DNA from 4 places in the Pseudarthrobacter cellobiosi genome. Region 4 is predicted to be linked to each of the others. Evidence: predicted binding sites of a transcription regulator. Region 4 holds the regulator's gene; each other region holds the start of a gene.
What was found. Region 4 encodes HrcA, which represses chaperone genes, less so after heat shock. Its sites were predicted from a motif close to TTNGCACTCGNNNNNNNCGAGTGCNAA; they were not measured.
Positions count from the first base shown of each region.

Region 1: a site for HrcA is predicted at 3,381-3,407, ahead of groES (co-chaperone GroES). Genes of this name have one in related genera too.
Region 2: a site for HrcA is predicted at 3,211-3,237, ahead of groL (chaperonin GroEL). Genes of this name have one in related genera too.
Region 3: a site for HrcA is predicted at 4,865-4,891, ahead of NG701_RS11475 (FmdB family zinc ribbon protein). Genes of this name have one in related genera too.

Region 1 covers NZ_JAMXBK010000024.1:247,470-255,272, reverse strand. The annotation lists gene NG701_RS11590 (glycoside hydrolase family 3 N-terminal domain-containing protein) at 1-791, shown strand, start outside; gene NG701_RS11585 (shikimate 5-dehydrogenase) at 842-1,660, shown strand; gene NG701_RS11580 (class I SAM-dependent methyltransferase) at 1,688-2,917, opposite strand; gene NG701_RS11575 (hypothetical protein) at 2,973-3,356, shown strand; gene groES (co-chaperone GroES) at 3,566-3,862, shown strand; gene groL (chaperonin GroEL) at 3,940-5,550, shown strand; gene NG701_RS11560 (ATP-dependent DNA ligase) at 5,899-7,422, shown strand; gene NG701_RS11555 (response regulator transcription factor) at 7,615-7,803, shown strand, end outside.
Region 2 covers NZ_JAMXBK010000015.1:115,175-122,977, forward strand. The annotation lists partial or broken gene NG701_RS02065 (transposase) at 1-107, shown strand, start outside; gene NG701_RS02070 (DUF2283 domain-containing protein) at 464-688, opposite strand; gene NG701_RS02075 (hypothetical protein) at 827-1,093, opposite strand; gene groL (chaperonin GroEL) at 1,404-3,032, opposite strand; gene NG701_RS02085 (ABC transporter substrate-binding protein) at 3,324-4,601, opposite strand; gene NG701_RS02090 (cold-shock protein) at 4,613-4,819, opposite strand; gene NG701_RS02095 (LytR C-terminal domain-containing protein) at 4,977-5,612, opposite strand; gene NG701_RS02100 (DUF3263 domain-containing protein) at 5,664-5,993, opposite strand; gene NG701_RS02105 (uracil-DNA glycosylase) at 6,126-6,902, shown strand; gene NG701_RS02110 (siderophore-interacting protein) at 6,912-7,751, shown strand.
Region 3 covers NZ_JAMXBK010000024.1:220,130-227,932, reverse strand. The annotation lists gene NG701_RS11485 (AAA family ATPase) at 1-3,674, shown strand, start outside; gene cpaB (Flp pilus assembly protein CpaB) at 3,694-4,440, opposite strand; gene NG701_RS11475 (FmdB family zinc ribbon protein) at 4,540-4,803, opposite strand; gene NG701_RS11470 (5-formyltetrahydrofolate cyclo-ligase) at 4,921-5,541, opposite strand; gene galU (UTP--glucose-1-phosphate uridylyltransferase GalU) at 5,650-6,555, shown strand; gene NG701_RS11460 (GNAT family N-acetyltransferase) at 6,561-7,178, shown strand; gene NG701_RS11455 (hypothetical protein) at 7,327-7,803, shown strand, end outside.
Region 4 covers NZ_JAMXBK010000020.1:152,750-160,552, reverse strand. The annotation lists gene lepA (translation elongation factor 4) at 1-1,098, shown strand, start outside; gene hemW (radical SAM family heme chaperone HemW) at 1,135-2,364, shown strand; gene NG701_RS06445 (DUF4870 domain-containing protein) at 2,429-2,848, opposite strand; gene NG701_RS06440 (DUF3097 domain-containing protein) at 2,977-3,825, opposite strand; gene hrcA (heat-inducible transcriptional repressor HrcA) at 3,973-4,986, shown strand; gene dnaJ (molecular chaperone DnaJ) at 5,064-6,191, shown strand; gene NG701_RS06425 (16S rRNA (uracil(1498)-N(3))-methyltransferase) at 6,194-6,976, shown strand; gene NG701_RS06420 (GerMN domain-containing protein) at 6,986-7,803, opposite strand, start outside.

The sequences.
Region 1 (7,803 bases), on a different contig from region 4:
GTATGCCCATGGTCATGACCGGGCACATCGCCGTACCGGCCCTGGAACCCGGCGTCCCGGCGTCGTTGTCCGGCCCCACCTATGCTGCGCTGCGTGGCATGGGCTTCAAGGGTGTGGCCGTGACCGATGCCCTCAACATGGGTGCCGTCCAGAAGCAATACCCGGGTGGCTCCGCAGCAACGGCGGCGCTCGCCGCGGGCGCGGACCTGCTCCTGATGCCCACGGACGTGGGGCAGGCCCACGCAGCCATCGTGGGCGCCGTGGCCGCCGGAACCCTGCCTGCGGCACGCCTGGACGAAGCGGCCAACCGGGTGGCCACCATGCTGACTTGGCGCGGCCGCATCGCCCCGCCGCCGGGAGCTGCGCCCGAGGGAACCGCCCCCGGCAGCGGCGCTGACATCTCGGCGCGGGTCTCCGCGGCCGCAGTCACCGTGCTGTCCGGACACTGCAGCGCGCCAATCGTCCAGGGAAGCCTCCGGATTGCCGGCGGATCACCGCAGGACAGGGCACGGTTCGAGGCGGCCGCAGCGAAGGCCGGGCTCGGCACCGGGGCGGGCCCACTGGTCAGCCTCATCGGCTACGCCGGCCGGCCGGTCGGCGGCGATGTCGCCGTCGCACTGGATGCGCCCTGGCCGCTGCAGGATTCCAGCGCGCCGGTGAAAATCGCGCTGTACGGCCGGACGCCGGGTGCCTTTGACGCCCTGGTTGCCGTGCTGGCAGGCAAGGCGGCTGCCCCGGGGAAGCTGCCCGCCGCCGTCGGAAGCTATCCGGCCGGGACGGGCTGCCCGTAACTTGGGCGGCAACATATCGCCGAATCGGTCAACGGCGGTTTAATGGACAGGTGCCCATTCTGAACAAAGACATGACCTTGTGTATTTCGCTGTCGGCCCGGCCCAGCAACAACGGGACCCGGTTCCACAACCACCTCTACGAGCAGCTGGGCCTGAACTGGATCTACAAGGCCTTTGCCCCCACCGACCTGGCCCAGGCGATCGCCGGCGTCAGGGGCCTGGGCATCCGCGGTTGTGCGGTGTCCATGCCGTACAAGGAGGACGTGATGGCGCTCGTGGATGAGCTGGATCCCTCTGCCAAAGCCATCGATTCGGTCAACACAATCGTGAACACCGACGGGCGTCTGTTGGCCTACAACACCGACTACACCGCCATCGAGCAGCTCCTCGCAAGCAACGCCGTGCCCACGGACTACTCGGTGCTGGTCCAAGGCGCCGGCGGCATGGCCAAGGCCACCGTCGCGGCCCTGCGCGACGCCGGCTTCACGGACGTCACCGTCATCGCCCGGAACGAAGACACCGGCAGGGCGCTCGCAGAGCAGTACGGGTTCCAATGGCGGGCAACGCTCGACGGCGGCACGGCGGACCTGATCATCAACGTCACGCCTATCGGTATGGCAGGCGGCCCGGAAGTGGACTCGCTGTCCTTCCCGGAAGATGCGATCGCCGCAGCCAAAGTGGTGTTCGACGTCGTGGCGCTGCCTGCGGAGACGCCGCTGATCAAGGCGGCCCGCGCCGCCGGGAAACAGGTCATCACGGGGGCCGAGGTGGCCACCATCCAGGCGCTCGAGCAGTTTGTGCTCTACACGGGCGTCCGGCCCACCGACGAGCAAGTCCGGGCCGCCGAGGACTTTATGCGCGCCCAGTAAGGCCCGGCCGCAGAAGGCTTCGCTGCTTCAGACTGGTTCCACCGAGATGGCCACCCGGTCCTCCCCAATGCGGGTCAGGACCAGGGTGGCTGTTTTTTGTCCGGCCTTCTTACCGGCTACCTTGCTTCCGGCGAACAGCTGCTTGCGCAGTTCCTCCGGGGTTACCGAGGTGCCGCGCTTTTTGATGTCCAGCACCGTGATGCCGTTCTCCTTCACCCAGGCCTTGAGCGCCTTGACGTTGTACGGCATCACTTCCAGGACCTTATAGGCGCGGGCGAACGGCGTGTCCACCAGCTCCGGAGCGCAGATGTAGGCGATGTGCTCGTCCAGCAGGTGCCCGCCCAGTTGAAGCGCGACGTCGGCCACCAGGCCTGCGCGGATCACCGCACCATCGGGCTCATACAGGTAACCCTCTGCCGGACCCACCGGCGCGGCCGGACCGCCGTCGAAGTCTTCAGTGCTGGTCAGTTCGGCGGCACCCTGCGGTCCGAGCAGCAGCGCCGCGCGGCGGATTCCGGGCCGGCGCACGGAGTTGAACCACAGGGCCACCTCGGTGACGTCGCCGCCCACCGATACCCACTGCGCCTCGCAGCCGGCGGGAACTGATTCGTGCGGCATGCCGGGGCCCATCTTGACGCCAACGGCGCGCCCGGTGGCGGCGAGCGATTCCACAAAGGACAGCGGCGGTGAAAACGCCTCAGGATCCCAGATCCTCTTGGTACCCGAGGTGGAGGTGACCCGGCGTGCGGGATCCAGCCAGACGCCGTCGACCCCCTCCAAAGGGACGGTGGTGGCGTCCGAATGCACCACCGTGGCGTTGGGGAAGGGGATGAGGTTGACCGTGGCGCAGGCGGCCGTGGTTTCGTCCATTTCCACGGCCGTGACCGTGATGTCCATCGATGCCAGGGCCAGGGAGTCCGCGGCAAGGCCGCACCCGAGGTCGGCCACGTGGCGGACTCCGGCCTGCGCAAAGCGCTCGGCATGCCTGGCGGCAACCGTGAGACGGGTGGCCTGTTCCAGCCCGGCCTGCGTGAAGAGCATGCTCCGGGCGAACTCCCCGAACTTCAGCTCAGCCTTGGTGCGCAGCCGGGACTGGGTGAGGACGGCAGAGACCAGCGCGGGGGAGTGTCCAGCCTTGCGGAGGGCCGCGTTGAGCTCAAAGGCCTTGTCCTCGCGGTACGGGCCCAAGGACGCCAGGAGCTCCCAGCCTTCGCTCGTGAGCAGTGGGGCGATCTGGTCCTGCGGTGCTTGAGCCATGGGTTCAAGCCTAATGGAGGTGGCCCGGCGGCCAGATCCGGCTAGGGTTGAGGGCATGGAAGACAGCGCAGGCACCCAGCCGTCCGGACTACCCCAGGCCAGCAACCCGGACCTGGTGAAGTTCGCCCGCCCCGCGCTGATTGCAGGATCCGCAGTGGCCGTGGTCTGCGTCGCGCTGCTGGTAATCATCTTCTTTCTGGACACGTTCAACGCCACTGTGTATTCCGTGGGCGGCAAGAACATCCAGGACGCCACGGATGAGGCGCAGGAAATCCGCGGCCTCTACGCCGGGGCGCGCGTAGGCGGCATCATCCTGCTGGTGGTCTCGCTGCTGGCTGCCGTGGGCGGCGCCGTGGTGCTGTACTTGCGGCGGGGCACCGTCAGTGAAGGGGACGACGGCGACGAGGACGTCGATCTCGAGGACCTCACCGGCCGGTAATGGCTGTTCGCCGGAGACATAATTCTGGCACTCGCCTTGACCGAGTGCTAACCAATACATAGAGTCATCATTAGCACTCTCCCTAGGAGGGTGCTAACACATGAAGAGCTGCCAGCCAGGCTGCTGCCGGCACCGCGACGACGGTTTGCCAGCCACGGCGAAGCAGCTCAACTGTCCATGAATTTGCTGACGTAGAAGGAGAGGTCCGAGTGTCGGTCTCTATTAAGCCTCTTGAGGATCGTATTGTTGTCCGCCCGCTCGAAGCCGAGCAGACCACGGCTTCCGGCCTGGTTATCCCGGACTCCGCGCAGGAGAAGCCGCAGGAAGGCGAAGTTGTTGCAGTAGGCCCCGGCCGCTTTGACGACAACGGCAACCGCGTTCCGATCGACGTAGCCGTTGGCGACGTTGTTATCTACTCCAAGTACGGTGGAACCGAAGTCAAGACCGGTGGCACCGAGTACCTCGTGCTGTCCGCCCGCGACGTTCTGGCGATCGTCGTAAAGTAACTCTTTGGATCCCCGTACTGCTGTTCCGTCCCTGACTGAACAACAGTGCGGGGTTCTGTCTTTGAAAGGACAAAACCATGGCAAAGCAGCTTGCGTTTAACGACGCTGCACGCCGGTCGCTTGAAGCCGGCATCGATAAGCTCGCCAACACTGTCAAGGTGACGCTCGGCCCCCGCGGCCGCAACGTCGTACTCGACAAAAAGTGGGGGGCACCCACCATCACCAACGACGGCGTCACCATCGCCCGCGAAATTGAGCTTGATGACCCCTACGAGAACCTTGGCGCGCAGCTGGCCAAGGAAGTAGCCACCAAGACCAACGACGTTGCCGGCGACGGCACCACCACGGCCACCGTGCTCGCCCAGGCCCTGGTCAAGGAAGGCCTGCGCAACGTTGCGGCTGGCGCCGCTCCGGGCCAGATCAAGCGCGGCATCGAGGTTTCCGTAGAAGCCATTGCAGCCCGCCTGCTCGAGAACGCACGCCCGGTTGAAGGCACCCAGGTTGCCAGCGTGGCAGCAATCTCGGCCCAGAGCGACGAAATCGGCGAGCTCCTCGCCGAGGCATTCGGCAAGGTCGGCAAGGATGGTGTGATCACCATCGAGGAGTCCTCCACCACGCAGACCGAGCTGGTCCTCACCGAAGGCATGCAGTTCGACAAGGGCTACCTGTCCCCGTACTTCGTGACCGACTCCGAACGCCAGGAAGCCGTCCTCGAAGACGCCCTTATCCTGATCAACCAGGGCAAGATCTCCTCCGTGCAGGACTTCCTGCCGCTGCTGGAGAAGGCGCTGCAGAGCTCCAAGCCGCTCTTCATCATTGCCGAAGACGTTGAGGGCGAGGCCCTATCCACGCTGATTGTCAACCGCATCCGCGGCACCCTGAACGTTGTTGCCGTGAAGGCTCCGGGCTTCGGCGACCGCCGCAAGGCCATGCTGCAGGACATTGCCACCCTCACCGGTGCGCAGGTCGTCTCCGCGGAACTGGGCCTCAGCCTGGATTCGGTTGGCCTTGAGGTGCTGGGTACCGCCCGGCGCATCACGGTCACCAAGGACAACACCACCATCGTTGACGGCGCCGGTTCCGCAGAAGACGTCGCAGCCCGGGTTTCCCAGCTGCGCGCCGAGCTGACCCGCACCGACTCCGACTGGGACCGCGAAAAGCTCCAGGAGCGCCTGGCCAAGCTGGCCGGCGGCATCGGTGTCATCAAGGTCGGCGCAGCCACCGAGGTTGAGCTGAAGGAAAAGAAGCACCGCATCGAAGATGCAGTGTCCTCCACCCGCGCCGCCCTCGAAGAAGGCATCGTGGCCGGTGGCGGTTCCGCACTGATCCACGCACTGAAGGCCCTCGACGAGGACCCTGCAGTCAAGGCCCTCGAAGGCGACGCCGCCGCTGCTGTGGGCATCGTCCGCCGCGCGCTGGTTCAGCCGCTTCGCTGGATCGCCCAGAACGCCGGTTTCGACGGCTACGTTGTCACCGCCAAGGTTGCCGAGCTCGAAACCAACAACGGCTTCAACGCCAAGTCGGGCGAGTACGAGGACCTGATCGCCGCCGGTGTCATCGACCCGGTCAAGGTCACCCGCGCAGCCCTGCGCAACGCGGCTTCCATCGCTGCGCTGGTTCTCACCACCGAGACCCTCGTAGTGGAGAAGCCCGTAAACGACGACGAGCACGCAGGCCACAGCCACTAGTCCCCACCGTCTCCCTCACCTCGCTTCGTCCCCATCGGCTCCCAAACCTCGCTTCGCTCGATTTGGGTCCCTCGCCGATGTGGGCCCACGGTCAGGGAACCGGCGTGGGCCCAGCACGGTCTCCACACAAAGAACCGGTCCAGCCTCCGCTGGGCCGGTTTTTTGTGCCACAAATCCTGCGGCCGGCTTTTCCGCCCTACGCGCCCGGCACGTCCTGCGGGAGGGTGATTGGATAGAGCCAGAGATGGAGGCTGTCGATCACGTCTGCCGCGAGTAGTGAACGGTTGAGCGTGCGGCCGACAGCGTTGCGGCACTGTACAGCGTCGGCGGGAATGGCAGACTGGTGCCATGCTGCTCGACGAGCTCGTGAAAACCACGGATGCCGTCGCGTCGACCCGCTCCCGGCTCGCGAAGGTCGACGCACTGGCCGACCTGCTGTTCCGGCTCGAGCCCGTGGACATCGCGACGGCGGTCGGCTTGCTCATCGCCAAGCCGCGACAGGGCCGCGTAGGGATCGGCTGGCGCGGCATGACAGCGGCCATGGGGGAGCCGGCTGCCGAGCCGAGTCTGACTGTGGCCGACCTCGACGCTGCGCTGGATCGGCTGCTCGTCACCGCAGGCGCTGGATCGGCCGCGGAGCGCGCCGCGATCCTCCGGTTGCTCACGGCGGCAGCCACCGAGCGCGAGCAGGCCTTCATCGCCGGCGTGTTGCTGGGTGAATTGCGTACCGGTGCGCTTGAGGGGGTGTTGACGGATGCCGTTGCCCGCGCCGCCGATCGGCCCGTCGACGCCGTACGCCGCGCGGCGATGCTTTCCGGCGATCTCGGCGAGACCGCCCTGCTGGCGATCACGGGAACGGCGGCCGAGCTTGACGCTGTCGGCCTCGTCGTCGGCCGTCCCGTGCAGCCGATGCTGGCCGCGACCGCGGCCAGTGCCAGCGCGGCGCTGGAGGTGACGGGGGAAGCATCCGTGGAATACAAGCTCGACGGGGCGCGCATCCAGGTGCATCGCGTCGGCGACGAAGTTCGCATCTACACACGCACCCTGGCCGAGGTGACCCACCGGCTGCCTGAGGTGGTGGAGGTGGTGCGCGGACTGCCAGTGCGTGATGTGATCCTCGACGGCGAGACCCTCGCCCTCGACGAGGACGGCGGCCCGCGACCGTTCCAGGAGACCATGGCACGGTTCGGGGCGGATGCGGCGCGTGCCACGGTGCTGCATCCGTGGTTCTTCGACGTGCTGCACATCGACGGGCGCGACCTGCTCGACGAGCCGCTGGCGGCGCGCCTCGGCGTGCTCGAGCGCATCGCCCCCAAGCACCGGATCCCGGGGGAGGTCACGGCGGATGCGGCCGTTGCTGAGAGAGTGTCGCGCGATGCGCTCGCCGCGGGCCATGAGGGCGTGGTTGTGAAAGCGGTCGGATCGGCCTACGCGGCCGGCCGGCGTGGTTCCAACTGGATCAAGGTGAAGCCGGTGCTCACCTACGACCTGGTGGTGCTTGCCTGCGAGTGGGGGTCAGGACGGCGAACCGGGCTGCTGTCGAACCTGCACCTCGGAGCCCTCGACCCGACCGGCGAGTTCGGCGAACCCGGCGGCTACGTGATGGTGGGCAAGACATTCAAGGGCCTCACCGACGCCCTGCTGCGCTGGCAGACCGAGAGGTTCCAAGAGCTTGAGGTGCGGCGCACGGCGGGCACCGTCTGGGTCGAGCCCGTTACCGTGGTCGAGATCGCGATCGACGGCGTGCAGCGTTCCTCGCGCTATCCGGGCGGAATCGCGCTGCGGTTCGCACGTGTCAAGCGCTACCGCGACGACAAGACGGCGGCGGAGGCCGACACTATTCAGACGCTGCGCGCACTGCTGCGTTCGTAGCCGTATGAAGGGGAATCCTTCGGGCCAGCCGCACTCGACGCGCCGGAGATGACACCAGGATCAGGGCCACGAGGCATCTGCGGCCCGCTTGTGCCGGATCTCCAGCGGGCGTACCGTGGCGCTTAACCGCCGTCACGCCCAGCGTGCGGCGGGCCAGACCGGCTGGGTGGGCGGTATCCGAAAGGAGGCCAGATGTCAGCTGAGACGGGCCTTGACCAGGGCAGGTCAGCGTTCCGCGAGAACCGCTGGACCGATGCCTTCGAGAACTTCCGCGACGCCGACCAGCGCGGCGGACTGCCGGCCCCGGACCTTGAACGGCTCGCAACCGCGGAGATCCTGACCGGCAAGATGACCACAGGCCTGGAGACCCTCACCCGGGCC
Region 2 (7,803 bases), on a different contig from region 4:
AAACCCACATCCAGGCCATGCTCTCCCTCGCACGGCGCCGTCTCAACGTCCTCTGGGCCCCGCTCCGCGCCGGCACCACCTACAACCCGGCCCCGGTAAGGGCAGCCAGGTGGCCGCCTGAACAGTCCAGCGATCCGGCTAGCAGACGGCGGGGATTCCGAACGGGGACCTCGCCCTTCCAGACGTTCGAGGCGTTGACCGTTTGGACGTCGCGGCATCGTTATCAGGACCGCCGGAGCACCGTACATCAGCGGCTACGGGACCACGAGTTCGCGAAGGACCGGCGCCGTCGTTAGCATCGCCCTTAGTGCGGACAGCTGTTGTGCCGGTCGGGAAGATTCCGAATCTCTCGGATTCACCGTCCCGCTTCGGATGACCGCGGACGCCCGGAAAGCCGCGCAGACCGGTTGCGGCGGGCCGCCTGTTGGGCGGGCAGCCGGTCCACGCTGCCCGCCCGGGCCTGCTATAGACGTTCCGCCAGGGCGAGGGTTTTTTCGCGCAGCACATCCTTGGCCCCGAGAATTTCCACGCCCAGAATGCGCCCTTCGGCATCAAAGTCAATAATGATCTCGCCTTTCCGCCCGGGTGTTTCTATCGAATGCACCTGCGTCGACGCTTCGTCATCGCGGACTTCATCGACGAGTTGGACGTATGCGGCGTCGGCTTCTTTGTCATAGGTAATTTTCATCGGCTACCCCTTTGTCACCGTAATGATATTGCCAGTCCTGTTGTCAACGATGACCCGGATCCGGCTCGTGCCTGATCCTTGGTAAAGACGGGATGTCCCCTGGTTTCGGGCGGACCTAACGCCGTTGCGGAATACTTGCTAGATGAGTGCCTGACGTACGCCGCGCTTGGCAGCCTGCATAGCCGCATGCCGGGTGACGTGGGCCAGGATCAACAGAACAGGAAGCCAGAACGGATCTGCGATAACAGGAAAAGCGGAGGTGGCGTTGAAATGGACCCTCTGAATCAACCGGTTGTTCTCGATCAGGAATTCTGTTGCATCAGTGACGACCCTTAAAGCCGCGCCGCTCCACCCGGTCTCCTGGATGACGCACTGGGACAGACCTCCCCAGATAAGAACACTCACTTTCCCCCTGCCGCCGCATCTACACACTGGCCGTTTCGGTGGAACGGGCTTCACCATCTGTTGCCGGCTTACCCCGACCAACATGCCTTCTATGCGGATCGTGTCCCTCGGTGCAGGGAATTGCCTCCGACTTCGTTGCCACCCCACCTCGCGATGACGCAGTTGCCATTGGCTAGAAGTTAACACCTTCTCCTTCAGAGGACTCACACCTCCAAGCGGATGCCCACGCTGGGCGTACAACAAATGCGGCCCCCTCCAGTGGAGGGGGCCGCATTATGGTTTGCGCGGAACGTAGTCCGGGCGCTGGGGACTAGAAGCCGCCCATGCCGCCCATGTCGTCGCCGCCACCCATGGCCGGAGCGTTCTTCTCCGGCTTGTCGGCCACAACGGCCTCGGTGGTGAGGAACAGACCGGCAATGGAAGCCGCGTTCTGCAGGGCAGAGCGGGTTACCTTGACGGGGTCGTTGATGCCGGCAGCCAGCAGGTCGACGTATTCGCCGGTTGCTGCGTTCAGGCCGTGGCCTGCAGGCAGGCCGCGGACCTTGTCGACAACAACGCCAGGCTCGAGGCCGGCGTTGAAGGCGATCTGCTTCAGCGGGGCGTCGATGGCAACGCGGACGATGTTCGCACCGGTTGCTTCGTCACCAGTCAGGTTCAGGTTCGCGAACGCCTTGGCGCCGGCCTGGATCAGTGCAACGCCGCCACCGGCGACGATGCCTTCTTCAACAGCAGCCTTCGCGTTGCGGACAGCGTCCTCAATTCGGTGCTTGCGTTCCTTGAGCTCAACCTCGGTTGCGGCACCGGCCTTGATGACTGCAACGCCGCCGGCCAGCTTGGCCAGGCGTTCCTGCAGCTTCTCGCGGTCGTAGTCCGAATCGGAGTTTTCGATCTCGGCACGGATCTGGGAAACGCGGCCAGCGATCTGGTCGGCGTCGCCGGCACCTTCAACGATGGTGGTCTCGTCCTTGGTGACAACAACCTTGCGGGCGCGTCCCAGGAGCTCCAGTCCGGCGGTCTCCAGCTTGAGTCCGACTTCCTCGGCGATGACCTGGCCACCGGTGAGTACAGCGATGTCGGCCAGCTGGGCCTTGCGGCGGTCGCCGAAGCCCGGAGCCTTGACGGCAACGGACTTGAAGGTGCCACGGATCTTGTTGACGATCAGGGTGGCCAGGGCCTCGCCCTCGATGTCCTCGGCAATGATCAGCAGCGGCTTGTTGGACTGCATGACCTTTTCCAGGACAGCAACCAGTTCCTTGACGTTGGAGATCTTGGAGTTGACGATCAGGATGTACGGGTCCTCAAGGACCGTTTCCTGGCGCTCAGTATCGGTAACGAAGTAAGCGGAGATGTAACCCTTGTCGAAGCGCATGCCTTCGGTGAGCTCGAGCTCCAGGCCGAAGGTGTTGGACTCCTCGACGGTGATGACGCCTTCTTTGCCCACCTTGTCCAGGGCTTCAGCGATCAGGGCGCCAATTTCGTCGTCACCGGCGGAGATGGAGGCAGTAGCAGCAATCTCTTCCTTGGTTTCGATTTCCTTGGCGGAGGCCAGCAGCTCAACCGTGACGGCCGCTACAGCCTTCTCGATACCGCGCTTGAGGGACAGCGGGTCAGCGCCGGCCGCGACGTTGCGCAGGCCTTCCTTGACCAGGGCCTGCGCCAGCACGGTAGCCGTGGTGGTGCCGTCGCCAGCGACGTCGTCCGTCTTCTTGGCAACTTCCTTGACCAGCTCGGCGCCGATCTTTTCGTAAGGGTCGTCCAGCTCGATCTCCTTGGCGATGGAAACACCATCGTTGGTGATCGTGGGGGCGCCCCACTTCTTTTCGAGGACGACGTTGCGTCCACGCGGGCCGAGGGTGACCTTGACGGCGTCGGCGAGGATGTTCAGGCCCCGCTCAAGACCGCGGCGTGCCTCTTCATCAAATGCAATGATCTTGGCCATAACGGCAGTAGTCCTTTCGGGACAGTCGTTAAGAATGAACCTCACTGCAGTGCCCGCGACGGACGATCCTTCACCGGCGGCCTCTGTATGCCGCGGCTGGGGATCTCACTCCAGCTAGGTATTTCTCTCGCTCCACGACCGCCACAAAGCCCCGATGCCGGACAAACCGGACGTTGCTTTAGCAGTCGGTACGTAGGAGTGCTAACTCAATAATTAGCACTCCCTAGGTGAGAGTGCAAGCGAAAGGTCCCGCAAATCGTCCTGTCAGGGCGGCCCGTTCGCCACCGGCGATCAGCCTGCGGCCCGGCCTGCCGCCTCACGGCCGCTGAGCACTGCCCGGTTGTCTGCGCCGTAGGTGAACACCATGTAGTTGGCCGTGGTGATGTCACCGTTGGCGTCGAAGGCAACCGGCCCCGATTCGCCGTCGTAATTAATGCCTGCCCCGGTCTTCAGGACCGCGAGGCAGTCGGTGTAGGACAGGCACGGTTTGGTGGCCGGGCCCGAGGCCTGCGCGGCGGGCTGCCCGCCTGCTGTCCCGCCTGCTGTTCCGCCGGAGACGGCGATCAGGTTGGCGGCGATGGAGCGGCCGGCATCGTCGTCAGCCTTCGCTGCCGCCAGGACCGCAAGGTTCACGGCGTCGTAGGTCTCTGCGGCGAACGAAAGGTCTTTCAGGGCAGGGTTGACCGACACAAGGCGGGCCTGGAAGTCCGCAGACGGCAACAGACCCGGCACCACTGCACGGGCGCCGTCGAGGGCCTTGGATCCCAGCCCCGAACCGTACTGGGCGAAGGCGCCGTCGCTCAGGATGATGCTCTTGCCCGAAAGCCCTGCGTTATTGAGCTCTGCGATGGCGCCCTGGGCGTCGTCCCTCGCAATCAGCACTACCGCGTCAGGTCTGGCGGCCTTGGCACCGGCTGCAGCGTTCCCGGCGTCGCCGGGCTTGAATGCGGTTGTGGAAACGGTTTCCAGGCCGGCGTTCTTGGCGGCACCGGTCACCGCGGCCGAAACGTCCTTGCCGTAGGCACTGTCCTGGTGGACCACCGCAAGGCTCTTGGCGCCGCCGTCCTTGGCCAGTTTCACCAGCACCGAGGCTTGGGCAACGTCCGCCGCGGCCGTCCTGAAGTAATAGCCGCCGCTCTTGTAGCGGGACAGTCCGGCTGCGGAGTTGGCCGGCGAGACGAGCGGGACGCGCGCGGCCGAGAGGACGTCGATGGCGGCGGCGGCGTGACTCGAATCCGTGGGGCCGATCACCGCATCAACCTTGGCTGAGGCCAGATTCCTGGCCTGGGCATCTGCGCCATCACCGGCGCCTACCACCAGATCAACAGGTCTGCCCTTGTGACCGCCGGCCGCATTGATTTCCTTGATGGCAAGTTGTGCCGCGGCGAGCTGCGAGTCGTTGAGGAAGGCCTGCTCCCCTATGCTGTCCTGGATCAGCCCGATCCGCAGCGTGCCGTCACCGGATGCTTCAGCGGAGTCAACGCGGGCGTTGCCGCCTGCCCCGGCGCAGCCGGCCAGGGCGAGCAAGAGTGCCGCCCCTGTAGTTGTGCGGACGATTGTTGAACGCAAGCTGCGGGAGATCACTGAGCGGGCCGGACGTTTTCTGCCTGCGGGCCTTTCTCGCCTTCGCCGACTTCAAGCTCGACGCGCTGTCCCTCATCCAGCGCGCGGTAACCTTCGCCCTCAATGGCCGACCAGTGCACAAAGACATCGTCCCCGGAGCCGTCCACCGTAATAAAGCCGTAGCCCTTTTCGGCGTTGAACCACTTAACCGTTCCCAATGCCATAATGTCCACTCTTTTCCGTCGCGCCGTCGGTCCCCGTCGGAAGTGTGCCGCTTGTTACGGACCGAAGCCTGAAATCACTCTAGCGACAAGCCATCCGGCGGGCCGAACCACACGGCCGCTCCGGTGCCCAAAAGTTATTCAGGCGTGACCCGAGGCACTACTGGTAGCCCGGCCCTAGGACAACAACCAAGGGCACCTGGAATTCCTGGCTCTCCACCAACGTGGGGATGTTCAGGAGTTCGGAGACTGCTTCGGCGTTGGCTTTCTGCGCCGGGCCCGCATAGAAGATTGCGGATGTCTGCTGCGGAGCGCCGGCCCAGTTTCCCACCTGGCCCAGCGTCCAGCCATCGGCCTGGACCATCGAGCTGATGCGTCCGGCGAGTCCGGCCGTACCGGCCGCGTTGTAGATGGCAACACCCTTGGTCTTGTCCAGCACAGCCGAGGAGGGAACGTTACTGGGCGAAGCGCTGGGCTCGGCGTCCGGGCTCTTAGAGGGCTCCGGGTCCGCGGTGGATTCAGCGGTGACCGACGGAGCCGCGCTTGCCTCGGGTGCCGCGGTTGCCTCGGGTGCCGCGGTTGATTCCAGGCTGGTGGAGGCTTCACTGCCAGCCTGGGTGAACCCAAGCTTAGGAAGGATCAGGAAGGACACCACTCCGATGGCCAATGCCACAATCCCCACAGCAAGGATGGGCCACAGCTTCCGGCGGGCAGGCGCTGATGCCGCCCGGTGGACGCCCTGCCGCGAGGCGGACTCCGGAACCTTATCGAATTCATCCCGAGCGTATTTGGTCATGGTGGGGAGACGTCCTTGTTGATTGCTGCTGATGGCTCAGCACGAGCGTGGTCAGGCGTCGGAACCCAGGCGTCGTGCAGTGCGTGCCCGGTGACGCGACGTACGTAGTCTACGCAATCTCTTGACCAGCATGGGGTCGTGGGCCAGTGCAGCCTCGGTGTCGATGAGGGCGTTGAGCAGCTGGTAGTAGTGGGTCGCGGACAGATCGAACAGCTCCCTGATGGCCTGTTCCTTGGCTCCCGCGTACTTCCACCACTGCCGCTCCAGTGCCAGCATCTGCTGGTCGCGCTCGCTCAATGGGGAGTCGCGGAGGGTAAATTCCGCCAGCCAAGAGCCGCGCTCCTCCGGCTCCGGCAAATGTTCCCGAGCAGGTTCCGCCACGGCACACCCCTTCGCTGGTCTCGCTGAATCACCGGTTGAGTTACAAATCTCCTCCTCATGCTACGGCGTGAATAACACGGTTGTCATTTGCTCCCCGGCCGCAGTGTCCGGTAACCCTGCGAGAATGGGAGCGTGTTTGATTCTGACGCGCTGTTCGAACTGGCGGCGGACCCGGCGGATCCCGTTGGCTTTGCCGAGATGGCCATTCTGCCGCTCAGTGAGCTGATGGCGGCCGACTGGGCGGAGGCGCTGGGCCCCGTAGAGAGTGAGCTGCGCGGTGTCCTGGGCTTCCTGACTGCCGAAGTTGCCGCGGGGCACCGGGTCCTGCCGGCGCCGTCGAACGTTCTGCGCGCCTTCCGGCAGCCGCTGGCCGCCGTGAAGGTCCTGGTGGTGGGCCAGGACCCCTACCCGACGCCGGGCCACGCGATCGGCCTGTCCTTCGCCGTTGACGGGCGGACCCGCCCCATCCCGCGGAGCCTGGCGAATATCTACCGCGAACTGGAGTCCGATCTGGGCCTTGCCCCGCGCGCCCACGGCGACCTGTCCGCCTGGGCCAGCCAAGGGGTCCTGCTGCTGAACCGGGTCATGAGCGTCCGCGCCGGGGCTGCCGGCTCGCACCGGGGCAAGGGCTGGGAAGCCATCACGACGGCGGCAGTCACCGCGGTTGCCAGCCGGCGCACTTCCGACGGCGGGCCGGCGCCGCTGGTGGCGGTGCTGTGGGGCAGGGACGCGGAGAGCGTCCGGCCCCTCCTGCCGGGGGCGGCGATCGTGTCCAGCGCCCACCCCAGCCCGTTGTCGGCGTCGCGCGGGTTCTTCGGCTCCCGGCCGTTCAGCACCATCAACCAGCTGCTGGAGGACCAGGGAAGCCCTGGCGTAACCTGGGAACTCCCCCCCGATCCCTTAGCTTAGGCTTGCCTTATGATCACTCTTCCGGCCGCCACCAACGCCACGAAAAAAACACGTCCGCAGATCGATCTCACGGTCATTCGACGGGAAGAACTCTCGCCACACATGGTCAGGATCGTGGCCGGCGGCGAAGGTTTTACCGCCTACGTGAACAACAGCTTCGTGGACCGCTACATCAAAATTGTCTTCCCGCAGCCCGGCGTTGACTATGCCCAGCCGCTGGACCTGTGGACCATCCGCGAAACCATGCCCCGCGAGCAGTGGCCCTTCACCCGCACCTACACGGTCCGCTGGGTGGACACCGAGGCGCAGGAACTCGCCATCGACTTTGTGATCCACGGCGACGAAGGGCTGGCCGGTCCGTGGGCGGCTGCCGCCAAGCCCGGCGACGCCTTCACCTTCACCGGGCCGGGCGGTGCCTACAACCCGGCGCCGGACGCTGACTGGTACCTCTTTGCCGGCGATGAAGCCGCACTTCCTGCGATCGCCGCCGCCATCGAATCGTTGCCTGCTGAAGCGGCCGGCCTGGCGTTCATCGAGGTGGACAGCGACGCCGACATCCAGCCCCTCGCGTCCCCGGCGGGGGTTAAGGTGACCTGGCTACGCCGCCACGGCGCGCCGGCCGGCGTAGGGGACCTCCTCGTCTCAGCGGTGGCCGACGCCGAATGGGCCGCTGGCCGGGTCGACGTTTTTGCCCACGGCGAGCGCGGCTATATGAAGGGCCTGCGGGACGTGTTTTTCGTCCAGCGCGGCCTGGAACGGAGCCAGGTTTCGCTGTCCGGCTACTGGGCCCAGGGCCGAGTGGAGGACGACTTCCAGGCCGAGAAGAAACTCTCCGTCGGGAAGATCTGACCCAGGCAGGCCTAGCTGGCCCCGCACCCTGCACCCCCAAACCCGTCCTGCA
Region 3 (7,803 bases), on a different contig from region 4:
CGCTCACGGTCCGCCCGGGTGAGGACGACTACGAACTGCAGCTCACCGAGCAGGCCAATATCAACCCGGCCCTGGTCCGGCACCTTAAGACCATCCATGGCATTGTTTTTGACGTCAACGCCGTGACACGCCTCGCGTACAGCACCGCACGCTTCGATCCCCAGCCTGTCCTGGACAAGCTCGCAACTCTCATCCGGCCCATCCACGGCGCCGAAGCACAGCACAATCTGCTGGTCTCCACTTTTGCTGACCTCTCCGGCAACCTGGAAGATCCCTGGATCAATGAGGGCAACCCGCTGGTGGCCGCCCTGGCCAAGGCGGCCGGCGGTGAAGTCATAGAGGTACCCGCGCCGGACCCCTCCCGTTTCCCGAGTGTGGACGCGCGCCACCCGGACGACGAACTCCTCCTCCTCGACGCCGATCCGGATCAGCAGTACGTCATTGATGCCGCCCGTGCAGGAGAGTCGCTGGTGGTCAGCAGCCCGCCGGGCACGGGGCAGACGCAGACGGCCATCAACACCATCGGTGCCTTGGTGGACGCTGGGCGGTCAGTCCTGGTGGTGGGTGACCGCCGGGCCAGCCTGAACGAAGTATCGGCGCAACTGGAATCGCTTGGCCTTGAATCCATCCTGTTCCAGCTCTCCGGCACAGCCACACCACAGCAGCTCAAGGCCCAGCTGGTGCGGGCCATCGTACGGAACGAAAAATCACTCGAACCGCAGCTGGGGAACCTCCACCGGACCCTCACCGAGCACCGGCATGCGCTGATGGACCACGTGGCGTCCCTGCATAACGTGCGCCAGCGCTGGGGCTGCTCGCCGTATCAGGCCATGCAGTCACTGGCCGAGCTGACCTCCATCCACCCCGCCCCCGCTACCACCGTGCGGCTCAAGCGCAGTGTGCTGGACAGCATCCGTGACCGCAACGAGCTCGCCGGCAGGCTTCGCCGTGCTGCCGAGCTTGGCAGCTTCAGCCGCGCCTCCACCACCAGCCCGTGGCACGGCGCCCGGTTGCTCACCCGCAAGGAGACCGAGGAGGCCCAGGAACTCGCCCGGTCGGTGGCGAAGAACCTGCCTGTCCTGCGCGACCGGATGAACAGCGTGGCCGAACATGCCGAAATCCGGCTTGGCACGTCTTTCTCGGAGTGGGGGGAGCAGCTCGAACTCCTCATGGCTGTCCGCGAAAGCCTCGATAAGTTCACACCGGACATCTTCGACAGGCCGGTCAACGATCTCATCTCCGCCACGGCGTCCTCCGCCTGGCGCCGGGAACGCAACGTCGACATGGCCTCCATGCAGCGTTCCCGCCTGCGCCGCGTCGCCAAGGAGTACGTCCGCCCGGGCGTCCACATCACCGATCTCCACAGTTCGCTGGTGCTGGTGCAGGACCAGCGCGCCCTCTGGGCCGGGTACGCCACCTCGCAGCGCCACCCGGCCGTCCCCTCGGGCCTTGCCGAAATGAACGTGATGTACCGGTCGCTGGACGGGGAGCTGACCCAGTTGGGGGAAGCGCTCCGGCACACGCAGGCCGGCGGCTCGCTGGCAACGGCCCGCTATGAGGAACTCATGGAGCGGCTGAAGCGGCTCGTGGCCGACACCCACACGCTGAAAACGCTGCCCGAGCGCACGTTGCTCGTCGAAAACATGCGCGAGCACGGCCTGGGGGAGCTCCTGGCCGATCTTGCGGAGCGGGAGGTTCCCGCAGAGTCCGTCGCAGCCGAGCTTGAGCTGGCCTGGTGGCAGTCCGCGCTGGAAGCCATGATCAGCGGCGACGATTACCTGGCCATGTCTGACGGGGACGCACTCCGGCAGCTGGAGGCCGAATACCGGCTCGCGGACAACGCCCATATTGCCAGCGGCGCGGCGCGCCTGCGCTGGGACCTGTCCGAACGGTGGCGGGCCGCGCTTGCGGAACACCCGCGCCAGGCCCAGCTCCTCAGGAGCCTGCTCAAGGACGGCCGGGTCACACTCGCTGCGTTGACGGCCCAGGCCGCCGAGCTGGTCCCCATGTTGGTGCCGGTCTGGTCGGTCAGCCCCTACCTCATGACCGGGCTCCTGCCGGCCGAACAGCGCTTCGACGCAGTGGTCATCCTGGACGCCGAAGCGACGTCGCTGCAGGCCGTCCTGCCCGCCATCGCCCGCGCCCGGCAGGTCATAGCTTTCGGTGATGCCAAGATTGCCAGCCCCCGGACTTTCACTGTGGGTGTCGAGCGGCTGGCGGCCGGTGAAGCCACCCACCAGCGCGTCGAAAGCTCGTATTCGGCGCTGTCCGCGATCCTGCCTGTCTGGCGGTTGAATTTTGTCTACCGCGCGGTTGACGAGGACCTGGTCCTGCAGCTGAGCAAGAACTCTTACGATGGCGCCCTCCGCAGGCTCCCGGAGGGACAGTCGGCCACGGGGCTGGACAGGGCGCTCCTGGTGGAGTACCTGCCCGACGGCACCGGGCTGCCCAGCGCCGACCACGAAGGCGTCGAATCCGTGGTGGCCGAGGTTAACCGCGTGGTGCAGCTGGTCTTTGAGCACGCCCGGACGCGGCCGCGCACATCGCTGGCAGTGGTCACCGCCAGCCTGCGCCATGCTGCCCGGATCGGTGAGTCCATTCGTCTTCAGCTCCCGAACCACCCGGGGCTGGCCAGCTTCTTCAGCGCAGGGTCCGAGTCGTTCCGGGTGGTTGACCTTGAGCGGGCGCAGGGCCTGGTCCGTGACCACGTGATCTTCTCACCCGGGTTCGGCCGCACTCCGCACGGCCGGGCGCTGCACAACTTCGGACCCCTGTCCGCTGAGGGCGGGCGGGAAAAATTCGCTTTGGCCATGACACGTGCCCGGCGTTCGCTCCACGTCCTGACGTGTTTCCAGCCCGAAGACCTCGATCACACGCGGCTGTCCTACGGCGCGGTGGACTTCTATGAGCTCCTCAACCGCGAAATTGCGGGAAAAACCGACCTCGGCACCCCGGCCTCGCGTGCCGCCGCTAGTGAGCAGGCGCTTGGAGCCGATCCCCTCGTCGCCGATCTTGGTGATCGGCTGCGTGCCCGCGGCGCCCGCGTCTGGCACCAGTACGACGGCGTGATTGACGTAGTGGCCGCAGCAGACCCGCTCAGCACCATGGGTCAGGACGACGCCGAGATTCCGCGGCCGGTGGCCATCGAATCGGATGGCACGGAGCAGTACCGCACCATGAGTGTCCGTGAGCGGAGCCGGCTCCGTCCGCAGCTGCTGGAACGGATGGGCTGGCGGTACATGCCGCTGTGGACCATCGAAGTCTTCACGGACCCGTCCGCCTGCGCGGACCGGATCGCGGGTTACTTGGGCCTTGAGAATGTTCTGCCGCCTGGACGGGGCACGGCCTCGGGCGGATTCTTTGACGAGGACATGGACCCGCTCGCGCTGGGGAACGTAGGAAACGACAGGAATGAAGACCAGGCCGGACGCCTGGCCAGTGAGGAGGCGGTTGTTGTGACCCCACGGAACGCCGATCAGGCCGACACACACGGTAACGACCAGGCAGATGACGCAGGAAACGGGAGGGCCGGTGTGCCGGACCGCCAGCTGCCAGGGACTGCGGGCATCCTGCCCAACAAGGCTGCGGAGGATGACCCGAAGCGCTGGGGCGATGGCCCCGACAACGATCACGACGCATGGCTGAAGGAAAACAAGCCGCCGCACTGGGGCTGACCTTCAGGCTGCAACGGCGTCACCCGGCCCCGCCCTCGGGTCCCACCAGGACAAAAAACAGCTTGCCCTGTGTGGAGGCCCCCGCCAGCCTAGCAGCCTGCTCCGGGGCTGCTGCTACGACGATCAGCCCGTCGGTCTCGCCGGTGCCCAACCACTGACCCGTCTTGCCGCCTTGTCCTGACGTCCACAGGACGGGAACGGATGAAGCCAGCACCTCTGAGGGGGATTGCTGGTCGTAGCCGTTCGCCCCGGTCAGCACCACGTTGACCAGTTGCCCGGGCGATACCAGCTGGATGGAGGAAGGATCGGCCATCCTCAAGGGCACGGCTGCGGAGCCCGGAGGCGTTCCGGTCAGGAGGCCGGGACCCAGCAGCAGGGAGTCCGTCATCAGTTGGCCCTTCCGCATCGGGGCTGCCAGTTGCTTTCCCGCGGCGTCACTGGTGTCGGACATGGACCCGGCAGTGAGCATCCCCGGCGGGATCTTCGTTGCCGTCAGGTCCGTGGCTGTCAAGGCCGTGCCTGCGGGGAGATCACGCGCCGCCGCCAACACCGAGACCGTGTCGGCGGGCGGGGGAGTGAGCTGATGGACCGTGATCCCGGCAGCAAGGCAGAGCAGGAGCGCTATTGCGAGGCGCCGGTTCCGGCCCAGCCAAGACAACAGCCTGTGGCCGCGCGCGCCCCGGGTGCGTGCTGACGGGAGCGGGCGGCGGACCGGGCGTCCCGGCGGGGCGGATCCGCGGCTGGAACGAAAGAGGGTAGCGGGCATGGGAACCACGCTACGTAGCGGCAACCAAACCGGACAGAAGCAGTGGTGCCTATGTGGACAACCGCGCTGCCGGAGTCTTACGTCTTTTTAGGCCGGAGGTCAGCTGGCGGCAGCGGCGGTGGCAGGTGCAGGTGCCGGCGCCGGCGCGGCCGCGGGGGCGGCAGCCGAAACGGTGCTTCCCTTGGCATCCCGGGAGTCGGTCCGGTAGAAACCGGAGCCTTTGAAGACCACACCCACGCTGTTGAACTTCTTGCGCAAGGCGCCCTGGCACTCCGGGCATGAAGTCAGGGTGCTGTCGGTAAACGACTGGAAAACGTCGAAGGCGTGGCCGCAATCCTTGCAGGCGTAAGCATAAGTGGGCACTGGTGATCCTCCTCGGGGGCAAACGAGAGGTCCTGTGCCGCGCTGAACGGAAAACCGTCCATTAGCAGTCGCAGGGCCTGAGTGCCAATTCTATCACCCCCGGAAAGTAGCCCTCCTTCAGGCCGGGTCCGGCAGCCGGATCAAACCTGAGGGTGTCAGGGCCGCCGGAACCCTCCGGTCGAAGCCTTCGGTCGGAATGCTTCCGGCCGGGAGCAGTTCGGAATCGAAGACGACCGCCGCAAAAGGGATCTCAAGGCCGTCCCCGGCCAGGGAGCCCAGCAGGACGTCGTAGTAGCCGCCGCCCTGGCCAATACGGTTGCCGTCCCTGTCCACGGCCGTGGCGGGGATGAAGAGGGCAGTAACGGACGCCATGATGCCGAGGTCAAGGCGCGGTCCGGCAGGTTCCAGCACCGGGGCATAGCGGCTGCGGACAAACTCGACGCCGGGGGTCCAGTACGTCCAGCTCAGCCTGCGGCCGGGCTCGCAGACAGGGAGCAGGACGGTGTGGCCACGCATGTGAAGTTCGCTGATCAGGGGCAGCGTGGGCGGTTCTGGTACCACGCCCAGGTACGCGCAAAAGGTCGACGGCGTCCCCCCGGTGAGCTGTTCAGCCCAGGCAACGCCGTAGACGGCCAGGGCGGCGCCTGCCGCGTCGCGTTGCCTGGGGTCCGCCGCGGCGCGGCGCGCACGATGGCGTGCGCGGATGTCCGCCTTGGCTTCGCTGCTGCCTTGGGACATGCCGCTCCTTCTTTGCCGTTCAGGGTGGCCGTTGCAGCGTCTGCGCCGCGCTGGCCCAGGAGCCACCAATAATTACTGAATGGTCGGCCCCTCCGTTAGATTAGTCCAGTGACTACCACTCAGCAGACAGTACGCAAGGCCGTTATTCCCGCTGCCGGCCTCGGCACCAGGTTCCTGCCGGCCACAAAGGCCATGCCCAAGGAAATGCTCCCGGTGGTGGACAAGCCGGCCATCCAGTACGTGGTTGAAGAGGCTGTCAACGTTGGCCTCAACGACATCCTGATGATCACGGGACGCAACAAGCGTGCCCTGGAGGACCACTTCGACAGGGTTCCTTCGTTGGAGGACACCCTGGAAGCCAAAGGCGACCTGGCCAAACTTGAGTCCATCCAGGCAGCCAGCAACCTCGGTGACATCCACTACGTCCGCCAGGGTGACCCCAACGGCCTGGGCCACGCAGTATTGCGTGCAAAGCAGCACGTCGGCAACGAACCGTTTGCCGTCCTCCTCGGCGATGACCTGATCGATGCCCGGGACGAACTCCTCAGCACCATGATCGAAGTCCAGTCCAAGACCGGCGGATCCGTGGTGGCCCTCATCGAGGTGGAGCCCTCTCAGATCAGTGCCTACGGTTGTGCCGACGTGCAGGAGATCGACGGTGAAGGCTACGTCAGGATCAATAAGCTCGTCGAAAAGCCCAGCGTGGACGAGGCGCCCTCAAACCTGGCCGTCATCGGCCGCTACGTCCTCCACCCCGCAGTTTTTGACGTACTCGAGCACACGGGCCCCGGCCGGGGCGGGGAAATCCAGCTGACCGACGCCCTGCAGGAACTGGCAGCCGGCGACGGTGACGGCTACGGAGTTTATGGCGTGGTCTTCCGCGGCCGCCGCTACGACACTGGCGACAAGCTCAGCTACCTCAAGGCCTGCGTCCAGCTCGCCATTGACAGCGACGACCTCGGCCCAGGCCTGCGGGAATGGCTGCCGGGCTTCACGGCCGGCCTCGCTAAATAACTGCCGTGCGCCCCGGACCCATCTGGCCCGTAACACTCGAATGCGGCGACCTGATCCTGCGCCCCATTCGATATCGGGACAAGAAGGAATGGACCCAGGTCCGTGGGCGCAACAGCGAGTGGCTAGCGCCCTGGGAAGCATCCAACCCGGCACCCGGCGGTGCGCTGCCTGACTACCGGCAGATGGTGCGCTCCTTGAAAATCCAGGCCGCCCAGGGGACGGCCTTGCCGTTCCTGATCACTGAGCGTACGCCCAGGTTGGCCGCCCCGGTCATCGTTGGCCAGCTGACTGTGTCCTCGATTGTGTGGGGTTCGGCCATGATGGCCACGCTGGGGTACTGGGTTGACCAGGCGCGCGCCGGTCACGGCATCGCGCCCACGGCGGTGGCCATGGCCACTGACCATTGTTTCCAAGCAATGGGCCTGCACCGGATGGAGATCAACATCCGGCCCGAGAATGGCCCCAGCCTGCGCGTGGTTGAGAAGCTGGGCTTCCGCGACGAAGGATACCGTCCACGCTTCCTTCACATCAACGGGGAGTGGGCGGACCACCGGTCCTTCGCGCTGACCGCTGACGAGGTCCCGGAGGGGCTGCTCGCCCCGTGGCTCGCGTCCCGGTCCTGACCCGCCGGACCTGAACCGGCCATGGGTACTTCCAAGGTCATAAATCCAATGAATTGCCACGTTGCCGGCGACACACCGTGGCTAATGCGGGGGCGGCTGCCCTAATGCTCATACCGTTTTGATTGTGGACTTCCCCCTAAGCAGCTCAGTGATCCTTGTGGTTGCCGTTGTGCTCTGGATCGTATGGGTTGCGCCCTACGTTCTGCGGAACCGCCGGCACCAGGCCCAGGCCGCTGGCGACTTCCTGGCGGAAGTACCAGCCATTGAATCATCGGACCCGAGAGCCGGGACGGTAATGAACATCGCCGCCCAGCAGGAGAAAGCCATGGAGATCAGGAAGAGCCCCGAAACCGCCACGGAAACGTTCGGCAACGCGACGACGCGCGGCGCGTTCCGGATCCGCTATGGCAGGACAGGGATCGCCCTCGTTGGTGTCCTGGCGTTGCTGACCGCCTTTGTTTCGGGTGTTCTTCTGCCGTTCGGAATCGGAAGCGTGCTGCTGCCGGTCGCCGGTCTTGGCATCACCGTTGCAGCTGTCTTCGTGCTGCGCTTTTTGGCTGTGCGTGACCGCAAAGCCAAAGTGAACGCCGCGTTCCGCTCGGCGATGAGCGCCCCCGTGCGACGC
Region 4 (7,803 bases):
GTGAGTTCCCCGGAGCCCACCCCTTCCAAAGGCCTCGGCGTGGGCGAAGTGGGCTACCTCATCACCGGGGTGAAGGACGTCCGCCTGTCCAAGGTCGGCGACACCGTCACCAACCTTGCCAAGCCTGCCACTGCCTCCCTTCCCGGCTATGCCGATGCCAAGCCGATGGTGTTCTCCGGCCTGTATCCGCTGGACGGCACGGACTACCCGGTGCTCCGCGATGCGCTGGAGAAGCTGATGCTCAACGACGCCGCACTGGTGTACGAGCCTGAAACGTCGGCCGCGCTCGGCTTCGGCTTCCGCGTCGGCTTCCTCGGCCTGCTCCACCTGGAAATCACCAGGGAGCGGCTCGAACGCGAATACAATCTTGACCTGATCTCCACTGCCCCCAACGTGGAGTACGAGGTGACGCTGGAGGACAAGAAGGTGGTCCATGTGACCAACCCCAGCGAATACCCTTCCGGCAAGATCGCAGAGGTCCGCGAGCCGATGGTGGCTGCCACCATCCTGGCGCCGAATGAGTTTGTGGGCGCCATCATGGAACTCTGCCAGAGCCGCCGCGGTGTTATTGGCGGCATGGACTACCTGTCCGAGGACAGGGTCGAAATCCGGTACCGGTTGCCGCTCGCTGAGATCGTGTTCGATTTCTTTGACATCCTCAAATCCAAGACGCGGGGCTACGGCTCGCTGGACTGGAAGGCCGACGGCGAGCAGGTGGCCGACTTGGTCAAGGTGGACATCATGCTCCAGGGCGAACAGGTGGATGCCTTCTCCGCTATCACGCACCGCGAGAAGGCTTATGCCTACGGTGTGATGATGACCGGCAAACTGCGCGAGCTGATTCCCCGCCAGCAGTTCGAAGTGCCCATCCAGGCTGCCATCGGCTCCAGGATCATCGCCCGGGAAAGCATCCGGGCCATCCGCAAGGACGTTCTGGCCAAGTGCTACGGCGGCGACATTTCCCGTAAGCGCAAGCTGCTGGAGAAGCAGAAGGAAGGCAAAAAGCGTATGAAGATGGTGGGCCGCGTTGAGGTCCCCCAGGAAGCCTTCATCGCTGCGCTGACCACCGACGAGTCCAAGGACAAGGCCAAGAAGTAGTGATGACAGTGGCCGGCAACACCGGAGGTCCCTGCGGTGCCTAGCATTCTTCCGCTCGGCGACCCCGCGCCGTCGGACGGTCTGCTGCCCGCCCAGGCAGTGGACGGTGCGGCGGACCGGGCCTTCGGCCTGTACGTGCACATCCCGTTCTGCGCGGTGCGTTGCGGATACTGCGACTTCAACACGTACACGGCCACCGAGCTGGGCGGCGGAGCGTCGCAGGACGCCTACGCCACCACGGCCGTGTCCGAAGTGGATCTTGCGGCCACGGTCCTGCGGGACTCGGGTCTTCCGGACCGGCCCCTGAGCACAGTCTTTTTCGGCGGCGGCACCCCCACGCTGCTCCCTGCGGAAGACCTCGCCCGGATCCTGACGGCCGCCGTCGGACACTGGGGCCTGGAACCCGGCGCCGAAGTGACCACCGAAGCAAACCCGGACTCGGTCACCCCTGCATCCCTGCAGGTGCTGGCCGATGCTGGTTTCACCCGGGTTTCCTTTGGCATGCAGTCTGCCGTTCCCCATGTCCTGAAGGTCCTGGACCGCACGCACACGCCCAGCCGCGTGCCGCAGGTGGTGCAGTGGGCGCGCGATGCCGGACTGGCCGTGAGCCTGGACCTGATCTACGGGACGCCGGGGGAGTCCCTGGAGGACTGGCGGTTCTCACTGGAGACGGCATTGTCCTACAAGCCTGACCACATCAGTGCCTACGCGCTGATCGTTGAGGACGGCACCAAGCTGGCCGCCCAGATCCGCCGGGGTGAAGTCCCGGGAATCGACGACGACGACCACGCCGACAAGTACGAACTCGCCGACCAACTGATCGGCGCGGCGGGCCTCAGCTGGTATGAGGTCAGCAACTGGTCCCGGACGCCGGAGCAGGCATGCCGGCACAACCTTGCGTACTGGCGGGGGGACGACTGGTGGGGCATCGGACCAGGTGCGCATTCACACGTCGGCGGAGTGCGGTGGTGGAACGTCAAGCACCCCACGGCCTATGCCGGACGGCTCGCTCAGGGCCTGTCACCGGCCGCCGGTCGGGAAACCCTCGACGCCGGAACCCGCGACGTGGAGCGCGTGATGCTTGAGGCCCGGCTCGTGTCGGGGCTGGCAACGTCGACGCTGGGCGAACACGGCCGTCACGCCGTGGCCGGGCTCATTGCCGACGGCCTGGTGGAGCCGCCGGCTGCCTTCCACGGCAAGCTGGTGTTGACACTGAAGGGCCGCCTGCTGGCCGACGCTGTGGTCCGCAGGATCCTGCCGGACTGACTGGTGGGCCCACGCCCGCAGGGTTCCCTGGCCGGGCCTTGCGAGGTTAGGGTGCGGGTGGGGACTACTTGATCCAGCGCAGGTTGTACTGGTAGCGGTGCGGCTGGCCCTTATTGACGTGGATACCTGCGGCCACGGAGAAGCAGGTCAGGGCAATCCAGATCAGGGTGGCGATGACAGCGAAGATATTTCCCACCACCGGAATGAACACCAGGAGGTTGGCCACCAGCGCCGCAATGGTGGGCGGCAGGCTGAAGTTCAGCGCTTCCTTGGATTCCTGGGCGGTAAACGGCCCGCGCTCACGGAAAATCAGGTAGATCAGCAGTGACGGAACACAGCCGAGGATCCCCCCGAAGTGTGCCAGCGTGGCCCACTGGCGGTCTTCGCTGGCCGTCAGGGGCAGCGCATTTGCCGGAACGCCTTGGTACTCGGAACGGCCCTGGCCGCCGTGTTCGTCCCGGTGCTCGCGTGCGTTTTGTGCCACGGTTTTCTTCCTTCGAAAGTGCAATGGTGCTGGGTTGGAGAATGCCGGACTGAAGCAACTGCAGCCTCCGCAGTACCAAGAATACTGGTTCAGCCACCAAATGCCGCCGCTAGCAGCCGGATCCGGCGTTAAGGCACCGTCAGGAAGTCGATGACTTCCTCCACTCTCCCGAGCAGTGATGCTTCCAGGTCCGCGTAGCTTCGGACAGCGCCCAGCAGCTTTTGCCAGCCAAGTCCGATGTCTTCCTTGGTGGAGTGCGGCCAGCCGAACGCTGCCAGGATTCCGGTCTTCCAGTCCTGCCCGCGGGGCACCACTGGCCATTGTTCGATGCCCAGTACAGCGGGCCGGATCGCCTGCCACACGTCAACGTAAGGGTGCCCGACGATCAGGACATTCCCCGCCGCGCCCGGGGAGGCCATCACGGCAGCCGCGATGCGCCACTCCTTCGAGTCCGGCACCAGATGGTCCACCAGGACCCCCAGCCGCCGCCCCGGACCGGGACCAAATGCGGCTACCGCCCCCGCCAAATCATCAATGCCATGCAAAGGCTCGACGACGATGCCCTCTACGCGGAGATCGTCACCCCAGACTTTTTCCACGAGTTCGGCGTCGTGTTTTCCCTCCACCCAGATTCTGCTGGCTTTGGCCACCTGGGCACGCTGGCCGGCCACGCGGACTGAGCCCGACGCCGTCCGGCTGGCGACCACGGGGGCGGCCTGCCTGGGCGCCGGGGGAACGAGCCGGATGGGCTGCCCCTCCAGGAGGAACCCGAAGCCGAGCCGGAAGGACCGGGACTTGCCGCGTCGGTCTTCGAGGGCCACTACATGCATGCCACCGGACTTCTCCACCCGGGTCACCGCTCCCACCCAGCCTGACTGGGCATCTTCGAGAACCATGCCACGTTCCACGGGGACCTCAGGGAGTTCGCTTCTGACGGGCGCAGTGATCTCCTGTGGACCCCAGTTCTGGTACTGCATGGATTGATTCCACCTTGCCGCTAGATCCTGGCCCGGAATTTCGCCCGGAGCGGTACCAATGCTAACAACGGGGTGACTCATATTAGACTGTTAGCACTTAGGCATGTCGAGTGCTAACCCTGCAGTGACCACGGATGGAGGTGGAGTATGAGCGAGCCGCGCAAACTCGAAGTACTGCGCGCCATCGTGGAGGACTATGTGCACTCCCGCGAGCCAGTAGGTTCAAAAGCACTCGTGGAACGCCACCACCTCGGCGTGTCCAGTGCCACCATCCGCAACGACATGGCGGCCTTGGAAGACGACGGCCTGATCACGGCCCCGCACACCAGCGCCGGACGGATCCCCACAGACAAAGGCTATCGGCTGTTTGTGGACCAGATTTCAGCGGTAAAGCCGCTTTCCCAGGCGGAACGGCGCGCAATCCAGTCGCTGCTGGAGGGCGCAGACGATCTGGACGACGTCCTGGACAGGACCGTCAGGATGCTGTCGCAGCTGACCAACCAGGTCGCCGTGGTGCAGTATCCGCATCTGAGCCGCGCCACGATCCGCCACATCGAATTCGTCCTGCTCGCGCCCCGGCAAGTCCTGGTGGTCCTCATCGCCACCACCGGCAAGGTCGAACAGCGCGTGATCGACGTCGGCCAGGACCTCGGCGACGACGCCATCGCCGCGTTGCGGACACACTTCCTCGGATCACTCGCGGGCATCTCGCTGAGCCGGCTGACCCCCTCGCTGCCGGGAGTCGTTTCGTCCGTCAGCCCGGGCCAGCGCGCGGCGGCCCAGGCTTTGGCCCACGGGCTGGAAACGCTCGCCCACAACAGCCGCGAGGAGCGCATGGTCATGGCCGGAACGGCGAACCTCGCCCGCTCCAATGTGGATTTTCCGCTCAGTATCGGACCGGTCCTGGAAGCCCTCGAGGAGCAGGTTGTCCTGCTGCGCCTCCTGAGCGACATGGCGCAGGATCCGAGGGGCGTGGCAGTCAGCATCGGGCGTGAAAACCCGTACGACGGGCTCGCGGAAGCCTCCGTGGTGGCCACGGGCTACGGACCAGACAGCACTGCCAAGATCGGTGTGCTGGGCCCCACCCGGATGGACTATCCCACCACCATGGCCGCCGTCAGGGCAGTAGCCCGTTACCTTTCAAGAATTCTGGGTCCGTAACAGCACCGCGGTCCAGGCACAAAGAGCAGTGCCGACAGCCCGGCTGCCGGCAGTACAACAAGGAAGAGATACGAACTTTGAGCAGCCACTACGACGTCCTCGGAGTCTCGCCGGAAGCCACCGGGGAAGAGATCAAGAAGGCCTACCGCAAGCTGGCCCGCACTCTTCACCCGGACGTAAACCCCGGGGACGATGCATCGGACCGCTTCAAGGCCGTGACCCATGCCTACGAGGTGCTTTCGGACCCTCAGAAGCGCCGGATCTATGACACCACCGGCAATGAGAACGGCACCGACAACGGGTTCGGCGGAGGCGGATACTCCGGCCAGGGCTTCGCGTTCCAGGACATCTTCGACACGTTCTTCGGGGCCGGCGGCACCTCCGGCCCCGCGTCCCGGGTCCGCCGCGGCCAGGACGCGCTGATCAGTGTACGGATCGAACTCCGCGATGCCGTGTTCGGCGTCAACCGGAAACTCGAAGTGGACACAGCCGTCACCTGCCCCACCTGCAACGGGTCATGCTGCCGCGAAGGCAGCAACCCTGTCCGCTGCGATATCTGCGGCGGCAGCGGCCAGGTCCAGCGCGCGGTGCGCTCCATCCTGGGCCAGGTCATGACGGCGGCCCCGTGTGGCAGTTGCGAAGGCTTCGGGACGGTCATCAAGGACCCCTGCAACGAATGCAGCGGCCAAGGCCGCATCCGCAGCCGGCGGTCGCTCACCATCAAGGTGCCGGCCGGTGTTGCCACAGGCACCCGGATCCAGCTCTCCGGGCAGGGCGAAGCAGGCCCGGCCGGAGGACCGTCCGGGGACCTGTACGTGGAACTCCGGGTCAACAACGACGCCACATACGCGCGCGACGGTGACGACCTGCACGCAACGCTGCACATCCCCATGACAGCTGCCGCCCTGGGTACCGAGCTGTCACTGGAAACCTTTGACGGGCTGCAGGAGATCGACGTCAAGTCAGGGACGCAGTCCGGGGAGATCATCACGCTCCGTGGACTCGGCGTGACGCACCTGCGCGGTTACGGCCGCGGTGACCTGATGGTCCATCTGCAGGTGGAGACTCCGGCCAAGCTGGATGCCGCGCAGGAGGATCTCCTGCGGCAGTTGGCGAAGCTGCGGGGCGAGCAGTTCACGGAAGGCAAACTGGCTGCCAGCGGCGGCGTCTTTGCCAAGCTGCGGGACCGGTTCGGTAACCTGTAACGGTGAGCAATCCCGTTTTCTTCAGCGGTGCCGGGTCGCTGGACGAGCTGGTGCCCGGTGCCCGTTTTGTCCTTCAAGGGCCGGAGGCACGCCACGCCGTGACCGTAAAACGGCTATCTCCCGGAGAAGCAGTGGACATTGCCGACGGCGCCGGAAAGCGGCTGACAGGAACTGTTGTCTCGGCGTCGCCCGCGGAGCTCACCGTGGAATGCGACGCCCTCGTGGTGGAGGACCGGCCCGACATCCGGCTGGTGCTGGTGCAGGCCCTAGCCAAGGGGGACCGCGATGAACTGGCCGTGGAAACGGCAACCGAACTCGGGATCGATGCCGTACTTCCCTGGCAGTCCGAGCGATCAATTGTCCGCTGGAAGGGTGAGCGCGCGGCCAAGGCCCACGCAAAATGGCAGTCCGTGGTCACTGCCGCCGCCAAGCAGGCACGCCGCGCCTGGATCCCCGAGGTGCGCGCCGCCGTCGAAACGCCAGGCCTTACGGCGGCCGTGGCGGCAGCGGATCTGGCCGTAATCCTGCACGAAGACGCGGTCCGACCGCTCCGGTCTGTCCTGGAATCATGGCAGGGCACCCAGGCTGACGCCGGACCCCTGGAAATTCTGCTCATCGTTGGCCCGGAAGGCGGAATCAGTCCTCGCGAAGTCACCCGGCTTTGCGACGCCGGTGCCGTGACGGCGCTCCTGGGACACCACGTCCTGAGGTCATCCACGGCCGGACCGGCAGCGGTTGTTCTGGCGAGCGATGTACTGGGACGCTGGACAGCCCCGGTATCCTGAGGCCGCCTGCTACCGGACGTTGAAGTTCCGCGTATCCACATTCAGCTCCTGGCTGGTGCCGGCCGCATCCACCTGCGAAACGCGGAGCTCGTAACTCCCGGCGGACAGGCTAAGGGCAAGCGTAAACACTCCGGACTGGGCCGCTTCGGCAGCTGCAGTGGTCTCCCCGGTGAGGTAGGGCGTCTTGTTCCCGTTCGCTTCGGCCTGCAGGATCTGCCAGCGGAGCTTACCGCCCGGAACGGTGCTGCGGCCGGTGATCTTGACGCTTCCGCCGGCCAGGTCCGTCCCTTCCTGCGGATCGATGATCCACACGGGCGCCACCATTCCCGCAGCTCGGGACATGGGGTCGCCAAGCTGGACGTGGTCGAAGGCAACGTAGTCGGTGTGGCTATCCACCAGGATCCTGACCTGGATCTGCTGGCCGGAATCGATCAGGCCGGAGCTCGCAGCCGCTGCCGTAGCGGTAAAGACCAGCTGCTGAATGGCGCGGCCGGCCATGTCGGCGTCGAGATTGCTGTTAAATGCATCCTCCGAGATGTCGACGGTAATGACGTTCTTGCCGGAAATGGACGAGGCGAGTTTCTCGGGATTCTGCCAGGGCGTGAAGAAATCCGGGTCCAGCGGCTTCTCGGACATCATGGCCCGCAGGGCGCGGGTCACTGGATTCTCCTGCTCCGGCACGTCCCGGAACTCCCGGTACAGGAACGCGTTGCTGTTGCTTCGGCCAATCCAATAGACCGGTGCCTTATTCGAAGACTGTGTAGTTTCCAGGGGCGCGCTGGTGGAAGGTGCCCCGGGGGAGCTGGTGGCGGCAGCGCTGGAGTTTG